2 regions of the Paenibacillus allorhizosphaerae genome follow, and region 1 is predicted to be linked to the other one. Evidence: a T-box and tRNA genes for the amino acid it is inferred to sense, from the RefSeq annotation. Region 1 holds a T-box; the other holds one or more tRNA genes.

Region 1 (4,391 bases):
ACGAAAAGCAATTCCGCAACCTGTTCGACAAAGCAACCAAACTGCAAGGGATTGCCGGCGAAAACTTCATGTTCCTGCTTGAAAGCCGTCTGGACAACCTGGTATACCGTCTTGGTCTTGCGAACTCCCGTGCAGGCGCACGTCAGCTCGTTTCCCACGGCCACGTAACCGTGAACGGCAAAAAAGTCGATATCGCTTCCTACCTCGTAAAAACCGGCGATGTAATCGGTCTTCGTGAAAGAAGCCGCAACTTGACCGTTGTTAAAGAAGCGGTTGCTAATCGCAACTACTTGCCGGCTTACCTAGAGTTCAACGACGCCGCTCTTGAAGGCAAATTCATCCGTATGCCTGAGCGCTCCGAGCTTGCTCAAGAAATCGATGAAAAACAAATCGTCGAGTTCTACAGCCGTTAATCTTAAACGAATCGAAAAACCTTGGTTCTTCTTCCGAAGAGCCAAGGTTTTTTTTGCTTGGTTATACGAATTTGGCCAAATAGTAATTCCGCTTGCCCCGGCGAATGACGACAAATCGTCCTTCCAGGCAATCGTCTAAGCGAATGGTCTTTTCCAGTTCCGTAACGCGCGTACCGTTAACAGAAACGGCGCCGCTCTCGATATCTTGACGGGCTTGGCGTTTGGAAGGAGCCGCCTTCACTTCAAGCAGCAAATCGATCAGCCCGATTTCCGCACCGCCGGCAATTTCCGTCGAAGGCACGTCTTTGAACGCTTCTTCGATCTCGCTGCCGGACAGCGACTGCACGTTGCCGCTGAACAGCACTTCGGAGATGCGGATCGCGCTGAGCGCGGCCGCTTCCCCGTGTACCAGCTGCGTCACTTCTTTCGCCAACACGCGCTGCGCTTCGCGCTTCTCCGGGCTTTCTTGAACTTGCCGTGCCAGCTCGTCGATTTCGCCGGCCGGCAGGAACGTAAAGTACTTGAGAAACTTCACGACATCGTTATCGTCCGTATTGATCCAAAATTGATAGAACTGGTACGGGGACGTTTTGCTCGCATCAAGCCAGATCGTGCCGCCCTCCGTCTTGCCGAATTTCGTTCCGTCGCTTTTTGTCACGAGCGGCATCGTTAGGCCGAACGCTTGACGGCCCGATGTTTTCCCGATCAACTCGAGGCCCGCCGTGATGTTGCCCCATTGATCGCTTCCGCCGATTTGAAGTGTGCAGCCAAGGTCTTCGTTCAATTTGTAGAAATCATACGCCTGCAGGATCATGTAACTGAACTCGGTAAAAGAAATGCCCTTCTCCAGCCGCGAGTCGACCGAATCTTTGGCCAGCATGTAATTGACCGTGAAGTTTTTGCCGATATCCCGCAAAAAACCGATCACGTTCAATTCTCCAAGCCAGTCGTAATTGTTGACGATTTGCGCCGGGTTGCCTGCCGCATCGAAATCCAGAAAGCGTGATAGCTGTCGCTTCAGCTTATCCGTCCACTGCGCCACGATATCGCGCGTATTCAGCGTTCGTTCCGATGCCTTGCCGCTCGGATCGCCGATCAGACCGGTTCCCCCGCCGACAAGCGCAACCGGCACATGGCCGGCCAGTTGAAACCGTCTTAATGCCAAGATCGGCAAAAGGCTTCCGATATGCAGACTGTCTGCCGTCGGGTCGAACCCGACATATAGCGTGACTGGCTCCTCGCTTAATTTTTTGGCCAATCCTTCGCGATCCGTCATTTGATTGATCAAACCGCGGTACTCCAGCTCTTGTACAATGTCCATCTTTGCTTCGTTCCTTCCTCCGAATGATGTTTGAAAACGCAAAAAAGCCTTCTGATCCGAAGGGACGAGAAGGCTGCGGCTCGCGGTACCACCCTAATTAAAGCCGAAAAATCGAAAAATATGATAGTTTCCCTTTTCCGATTCCCGAACTTTCACTTTGACGGATAAGGGCCGTTAACCCGGAAGAAGCTACTAACGACAGCGGCGCGGTCCTATACGGACCGGCACAAAGCAGCGTTCCCTTCCCCTGCTCCGGACGGTAATTCGGCCAGGTCATGCACCGGTTTGCACCTGCCACCGGCTCTCTGTAAGCATGGATTCCTGATCCTACTGTGAGTCCATCGACGCATTTTGCGATGATTTCAAAGCTATTTATATCACAGCCTCATTTTGCTTGTCAAACCGTCAGCAATTTATCACCTTGCTTTCGGTGTTTCGCATGTACGCTTTATGCTATAATGACGTAGGAATGTTTTCAAAGTCGGGAGGATTTTGCATTCATGGGTGAGGAGAAAAAACAAAAGAGATATATAAAAATTTTGAAGGCGACCGGCAAATACATAGGTTTGACGATCAAATGGTGTTTCATTATCGGCGTGATCGCGGGCTTTCTCGGAGGCGGCGTCGCCTTTGGCTACGTTAGTGCGCTCGTGAAGGACGATCCGGTGCGTGACAAGGATTCGATGATGGCGCAAATGCAGGATAACGCCTTGACCGGTTTCGTATACTTCCGCGACGACACCGTTATCGGGCAGCTCCGAACGGAGGAAGACCGCAGGCTCGCCGGGATCAACGATATTCCGCAGCACGTGCTGGATGCCGTCTTCGCCATCGAGGACAACGACTTTTATAATCATCCGGGCATCGATATTAAAGGAACGCTGCGCGCCGTCGTCCAGAAGCTGCTCAGGGAAGACGTGCAGACCGGGGGCAGCACGATTACGCAGCAGCTCGCCCGCCGCGTATTTCTGACCTTGGACAAAGCGGACAGCCGCAAAGCTAAAGAGATCTTCCTGTCCCTCCGCATGGAAAGGCTCATGTCTAAGGAAGAAATTTTACTGGCTTACCTGAATAAAATTCCTTACGGAAACGGCTCTTCCGGCTACAACTTGTACGGCATCAAGGCGGCGGCCAAAGGAATTTTCAATATCGACGATCTGAACCAGCTCAGCATAGCGCAAGCCGCGTATTTAGCCGGCGTACCGCAGCAGCCCAGCAATTATTCCACGTTTACGGGCAAAGGCCAGTTCGACGGAGCGGCTTTCAAGCGCGCGGTAACCAGACAGCAGCTTGTATTGCGGCGTATGCTCGAAGAAAATAAAATCACCGAGCAGCAGTATCAGGAAGCGCTGCAGTTCGATCTAAAAGCGTCGCTCGCCGAGCCGGCCAAAAAAGCTTATTCCACCTATCCTTATCTCATGATCGAAGTGGAAAAAGAAGCCGCCAAAGCGCTGGTGAAAGCGCAGGATCCGAAGCTTGATCAGCAAAAAAATCCGGAGGCGTACAACGAAGCGATTAAGAATGCCCAGGCGCAATTAAGCCGGGGTGGTTATCACGTATACACAACCATCGACAAAGACATCTACGATTCCATGACGGAAATTGCGAAAAATGAGAAAAACTTTACGCCGGACGACCCAACCAAAGGAGTCGAGCAGATCGGTGCCGTAATGATGGATAGCAAGACGGGCGCCATTCTCGGCATGATGGAAGGCCGCGATTTCTTTATCGAGCAGCTCAATCATGCGACACAAGCATACCGTCAGCCAGGCTCCACGATGAAGCCGATCGCGGCCTACATTCCGGCAATCGAAAAAGGAGCCATCGGGCCGGCGTCCATTATTGACGACTCGCCGATCGTTCTGAAGGACGGAACCAAAGTCGGCTACCATATCCCGGAAAACTGGGACGACGGCTTCCACGGCCTGATTACGGCGCGGCGCGCCTTGGATCAATCGTATAACATCCCGGCGATCAAGCTGTTCCTGGATGTCGTAGGAATCAAAGAAGCCTGGGGATATGCGAATCGCATGGGCATTACGACAATTACGAAAGACGACTACATCGCCCAGACCGGCGTAATCGGCGGTTTAAAATACGGTGTGAACGTTAAAGAATTGACCAATGCCTATGCAACGATCGGCAACAACGGCGTCTTTAACGAGGCGTTCATGATCCGAAAAATAACGGATTCCGACGGAAAAACGATCTATGAGCATGAGCTGAAGCCGAGTGTCATTTTTTCCGAGCAAACCGCTTATTTGATGTCCGACATGATGAGAACGGTCATTACGGCCGGGACGGCAACCGACCTCATGAAAAGCTTTAAATATTACGGAAAAATGCCGATCGTCGGCAAAACCGGTTCCACCCAGGACGATGCGGACGCCTGGTTCATGGGCTACACGCCGGATATTACGCTTGGCGTTTGGGCCGGCTACGATATGCCGATTCATAAACTTAGCAAAAAAACGGGCGGGACGAATCGCGCCAAAAATATATGGGCCCTCTCTATGAATGCGGCCATGGAGAAGCATCCCGAGTTGTTTCCGACCAAACAATTCAAACGGCCCGAAGGGATCGTGGAGATGACCGTGTCGAGCCTCTCCGGGAAACTGCCGAGCGAAGCGACAACGAAAGCCGGCAAGCTGGTCACC
Region 2 (4,391 bases), on a different contig from region 1:
GGATTATACCCCTCCACTTATAAAAATGAAGGTGCACCTGCACCTTGAAGTACCGCGTTTAAAAGAATTAGGCGAGGCATTAGCTGCTGATCTTAAATCTAAGTTGAGTAGAGATGAAGATAATCTTGATTTCATTGTACTGAAGGAAGATTTAGACGATCTTATTGATGAGATTCACTTTGCTGAAAATTCTACTGTTGCATCTTTCTATAAAAGAAGACTTGATCACATACTCAAAGACTTTACTGAATTCCGTCGATCTGTAATACGCATGAAATTACAGAATTAAGGAGGAGGGTCTTAGGAGGTGTTCAAAACAAATGATCTTAGTTTAAACAACAAATTTACTTCGCAGAATACAGGTTCTGCGAAGTAAATTTTAGAAAATGACTGGATAATTTGGTTGAGGTAAAACATCCCGGCATGCTTATCTATGATGAAAATCCACTTGACATTAAAGTTGTAATTGATTTATGATGAGGAAAATTTAGGTGCATGGAAAGGAGCGTGAGCGAGGATGAAAACGGCCATATATCCATTTGGATATGAGTGCATTCAGCAGTGGAGCCTATCGGAAGGCGACCATTTATTTCTTAATTCCCAAAAGCCTCATACCTCGCCACGCGGCCTTTTTTCGATATCCCTATCCCCCTAACGAAAGGGAGGAACTGTAGGCAAAATAGCGTCATTTTTGACGTTTTTGTCCGGATATGAAAAGACCGCTGGAATATTAGCGGTCTTTTTTCTTTCACGGGAATTTGGATAAATGATGAAATAAAATAAAAAAAAGGGTTGACAGTAAAAATAACCCATGGTATTATCACATCAGTAAAGCGGTAAAACATTAAAGTAATAACGCATGAAAGTATTTGGCGCGAAATCCACGAAGAAAGGAAGGGATAGGCCATGAGAAAGCCGTTATTTATGAATCCATGTAAGCAGTCTTATCAGCAGCAGCCATTTGGCTATCAAGAGATTACGATCAATCATGAGTATGCCGATTTTTGGCGCGAACATGGCATTAATGGGCAATTTTTGAGCTTCCTTAAAGCCTATATCCATCCGATCAATCGTAGCTTTTACGTGCCACGTTTGGGCCGTTCGATCCTTAAAAGAGGAGGAACGGTGCTAACGTGATCTTGAATCGCGGACCGTTCTGAATCTGAATCCGTTGATCCATAGATTTTGTACGTATAAGGCTACTTGCACTCAAGCAAGTGGTCCATTTGTGTTTGTCTTCTTTCGGGCGAGGTTCTCCGATAAACGACTCAAATGGTACCACGGCGGGGCGAGTAGCTTTTTCTATACACAAAAAAGAACATATGTTCCTCTCGTGAAGAGGTGGCAGAGTCCGGTTTATTGTATTCGTCTTGAAAACGAAAGAGGTTAGCGGACTCCAAGGGTTCGAATCCCTTTCTCTCCTCCATATGGACCGATGGCGAAGTTGGCTAACGCGGCGATCTGCAAAATCGTCAATCGCAGGTTCGATTCCTGCTCGGTCCTTCAAAGATTTGGCGCATTAGGCAAGCGGGTAAGCCACACGACTTTCACTCGTGCATTCGGTGGGTTCGAATCCCCCATGCGTCACCAACACGTGGAATTAGTTTAACGGTAGAACGGGTGCCTTCCAAGCATTAAGAATGGGTTCGATTCCCGTATTCCGCTCCAATGGTTCGGTAGCTCAGTTGGTAGAGCGATGGCCTGAAAAGCCATGCGCCGCTGGTTCGATTCCAGCCCGGACCACCATGGAGATCATGGCGAAATGGCCAACGCGACGGGTTGTGGCCCCGTTATCGCCGGTTCGATTCCGGTTGGTCTCCCTTAAAATATTGCCTCTTAGCCAAGTTGGTAAGGCAGCGGTCTTTGAAGCCGCGATCCCAGGTTCGAGCCCTGGAGGGGCAGCCATGCGGCTGTGATGGAATGGCAGACATGCGGGCCTCAGACGCTCGTGCAGCGAAAGCTCACTTGTGGGTTCAAGTCCCACTGGCCGCACCAAAAGTACATATCGATCGGTTCGCAAAGTGTGAGTTGACCATTAGATGGGTTGATGGTGGTTGAACGAAACACGAGCTGTAAAAAATCGGTGGGAGTCTAACCCGCTCCTAGCAAGGATTTACCGTGACCACATGCTGGCGTAGCTCAATCGGTAGAGCAACTGACTTTTAATCAGTAGGTTGAAGGTTCGAACCCTTTCGCCGGCACCAAACTTGGGAGGATAGCGAAGAGGTCAAACGCAGCTGACTGTAAATCAGCTCCCTTCGGGGTTCGGCGGTTCAAACCCGTCTCCTCCCACCAACGGGATGTAGTTCAGCTTGGTAGAACGCTAGTTTCGGGTACTAGAGGCCATCGGTTCAAATCCGGTCATCCCGACCATAAACGAGCGTTGTCAGCGCAGAGGTCGTCAGGGGCTCAAATCCCCTTGGGGCCGCCATATGCTGTCGTAGCTCAGAAAGGTTAGAGCGTCCGGCTGATAACCGGGAGGCCAGTGGTTCAAGTCCACTCGACAGCATCATATTTAGGGATATAGCCAATCGGTAAGGCAGCGCACTGTTAATGCGTGACATGCAGGTTCGAGTCCTGCTATCCCTGCCATGGGGTCGTAGCTCAGTTGGAAGAGCAGCTGCTGTGCAAGCAGTAGGTCGGAGGTTCGATTCCTCTCGATTCCACCTAAATGTAGGGGTCCATGTTCCTTGGCCGGCGAGTCTGCCTCCAAAACAGACTGTGGTGGGTTCGATGCCCACGCCCCCTGCCATCTCGGGGTATAGAATAGCGGTCAAATTCACGGGACTTTGACTCCCGCATCTCCGGTTCGAATCCGGATGCCCCTGCCATCGGGACGCTTGAGGAAGTACATTCGTTCGCAAGTCGAATGGTTCGGTTCGCTGCCGAAGGTTCCGAAAATTAGCTTTTCCGTCCGTTGAAGCACGAACGACGGTTCGGATCGATCGGCTCCGTTTGAGAGCCGACATCGATAAAATGGACGGGTGCGTGGGCTTGTAGTTTAACTGGTAAAACACCCGACTCTTAATCGGCGAGAGTGTAGGTTCGAGTCCTGCCGGGCCCATATTTCTTCTTTGCGCCTCTGACGGAAATGGCAGACGTAGCGAGCTTAAAATTCGTGGTCGAAAGACACTGAGGGTTCGAATCCCTCGGGGCGCACCAATATCGGGAAGTAGCTCAGTTTGGTCAGAGCACCTGCCTTGGGAGCAGGGGGCCGCATGTTCAAATCATGTCTTCCCGACCATATGAGATATGACGGAATGGCAGACGTAGTGCTTGAGGAGCTGCGGATTCAAAGACCGTGGGAGTTCGAGTCTCCTTATTCCCATTTCAGCGCCTTTAGTTTAATGGCGAAGCAGTCCGGCTCATAACCGGCCATATGATGGTCCGAGTCCATCAGGGCATACCAATTTACAATGAAAGGAAGAAGCCAACCTTGCGTTACAGGTGAACCCCATGAAGACAAAAATACGACAATTCCCATTGATTCATGAAACGACATTCCGCAATAGGACTGAACAGAACCTTGAGTTTCGCGACGTCATGGACAGGATTTCACGTTTCATCGAGAGCGACCCAAGGGCGGTTTATGATCTCGTGGTTACGACCGATTCCCAGACCCATTCTGGGCATACGAAAGCAGTTACTTATGTAGTGGCATACCGCGTCGGACGTGGGGCCTGGCTATGCAGCCGGCAAATTATTTTACCGCGGGAAATTCGCTCTGTTCACGAAAAATTGTCACTGGAAACGACCTTTTCACAGGAGATTGCCGCACTGTTCGGTTTTGCCGAACGCGATCGTCTCGAAAGCATCATTCTGCCTTATCTCGACCAAGGAGCTGATATTCGGTTCATGGTGGATATCGATGGTGGTGCGGGTACGAAAAATAAGACGGCAGCTTACGTTGCTGAAATGGTTGGTCGAATTGAGGCAATGGGTTTGATCGCAAGGGTTAAGCCTGAATCGGTAATGGTGAGTATCGCTGACCGCGAGACGAAAAGACCTTATCGTTTACGAGTTGCTTCTACTTAGCGTTATCTAACAGATTCTGGAGGGAGGAAGATCCTTCCGATCATCGGCAGGGCGGCAGGAAAGCAGAACTTATGAGCTATGAGTGCGGTAGCATGAATGGAGCACGGCGACGGTGCTTTTGGCTACTAAACTTATCAGAACCGCAATTTTTTGTTACCTGTCACGCTGCCACTTATATTCGTGCCAAAGGATATCTCTGATAATGAGAATCAAAGAAAGTTAGCTTTCATAAGTTTAGCAGCAGAATGGAAAAATTTCTCGAACGTCGTAATACTTTTGCCATGTACGTTTGCCCTGTAATCAACGATTCTAATACTAGAAAGTCGTCAAGCGCGGCATTGCAGGAAATTTGGAAA

What was found. A T-box is a leader RNA that pairs with one kind of tRNA and senses whether it is charged. The one in region 1 lies ahead of tyrS (tyrosine--tRNA ligase), so its partner is inferred to be a tRNA-Tyr.
Region 2: it encodes a tRNA-Tyr, which carries the amino acid that the T-box ahead of tyrS (tyrosine--tRNA ligase) is inferred to sense. The anticodon was not compared.

The regions. Positions count from the first base shown of each region.
Region 1 is NZ_JBHSRV010000001.1:1,126,731-1,131,121, forward strand. It holds gene rpsD (30S ribosomal protein S4) at 1-413, shown strand, start outside; gene tyrS (tyrosine--tRNA ligase) at 475-1,734, opposite strand; T-box leader at 1,792-2,088, opposite strand; gene ACFQI7_RS04950 (transglycosylase domain-containing protein) at 2,235-4,391, shown strand, end outside.
Region 2 is NZ_JBHSRV010000010.1:96,878-101,268, reverse strand. It holds gene ACFQI7_RS27875 (hypothetical protein) at 1-289, shown strand, start outside; gene ACFQI7_RS27870 (hypothetical protein) at 907-1,137, shown strand; tRNA gene ACFQI7_RS27865 (tRNA-Ser) at 1,336-1,426, shown strand; tRNA gene ACFQI7_RS27860 (tRNA-Cys) at 1,430-1,503, shown strand; tRNA gene ACFQI7_RS27855 (tRNA-Glu) at 1,514-1,590, shown strand; tRNA gene ACFQI7_RS27850 (tRNA-Gly) at 1,595-1,668, shown strand; tRNA gene ACFQI7_RS27845 (tRNA-Phe) at 1,671-1,746, shown strand; tRNA gene ACFQI7_RS27840 (tRNA-His) at 1,749-1,820, shown strand; tRNA gene ACFQI7_RS27835 (tRNA-Gln) at 1,831-1,905, shown strand; tRNA gene ACFQI7_RS27830 (tRNA-Leu) at 1,907-1,995, shown strand; tRNA gene ACFQI7_RS27825 (tRNA-Lys) at 2,129-2,204, shown strand; tRNA gene ACFQI7_RS27820 (tRNA-Tyr) at 2,210-2,295, shown strand; tRNA gene ACFQI7_RS27815 (tRNA-Pro) at 2,297-2,373, shown strand; tRNA gene ACFQI7_RS27810 (tRNA-Ile) at 2,435-2,509, shown strand; tRNA gene ACFQI7_RS27805 (tRNA-Asn) at 2,518-2,592, shown strand; tRNA gene ACFQI7_RS27800 (tRNA-Ala) at 2,594-2,666, shown strand; tRNA gene ACFQI7_RS27795 (tRNA-Gln) at 2,756-2,831, shown strand; tRNA gene ACFQI7_RS27790 (tRNA-Lys) at 2,991-3,064, shown strand; tRNA gene ACFQI7_RS27785 (tRNA-Leu) at 3,077-3,162, shown strand; tRNA gene ACFQI7_RS27780 (tRNA-Pro) at 3,167-3,244, shown strand; tRNA gene ACFQI7_RS27775 (tRNA-Ile) at 3,334-3,409, shown strand; gene ACFQI7_RS27770 (ribonuclease H-like YkuK family protein) at 3,457-4,035, shown strand.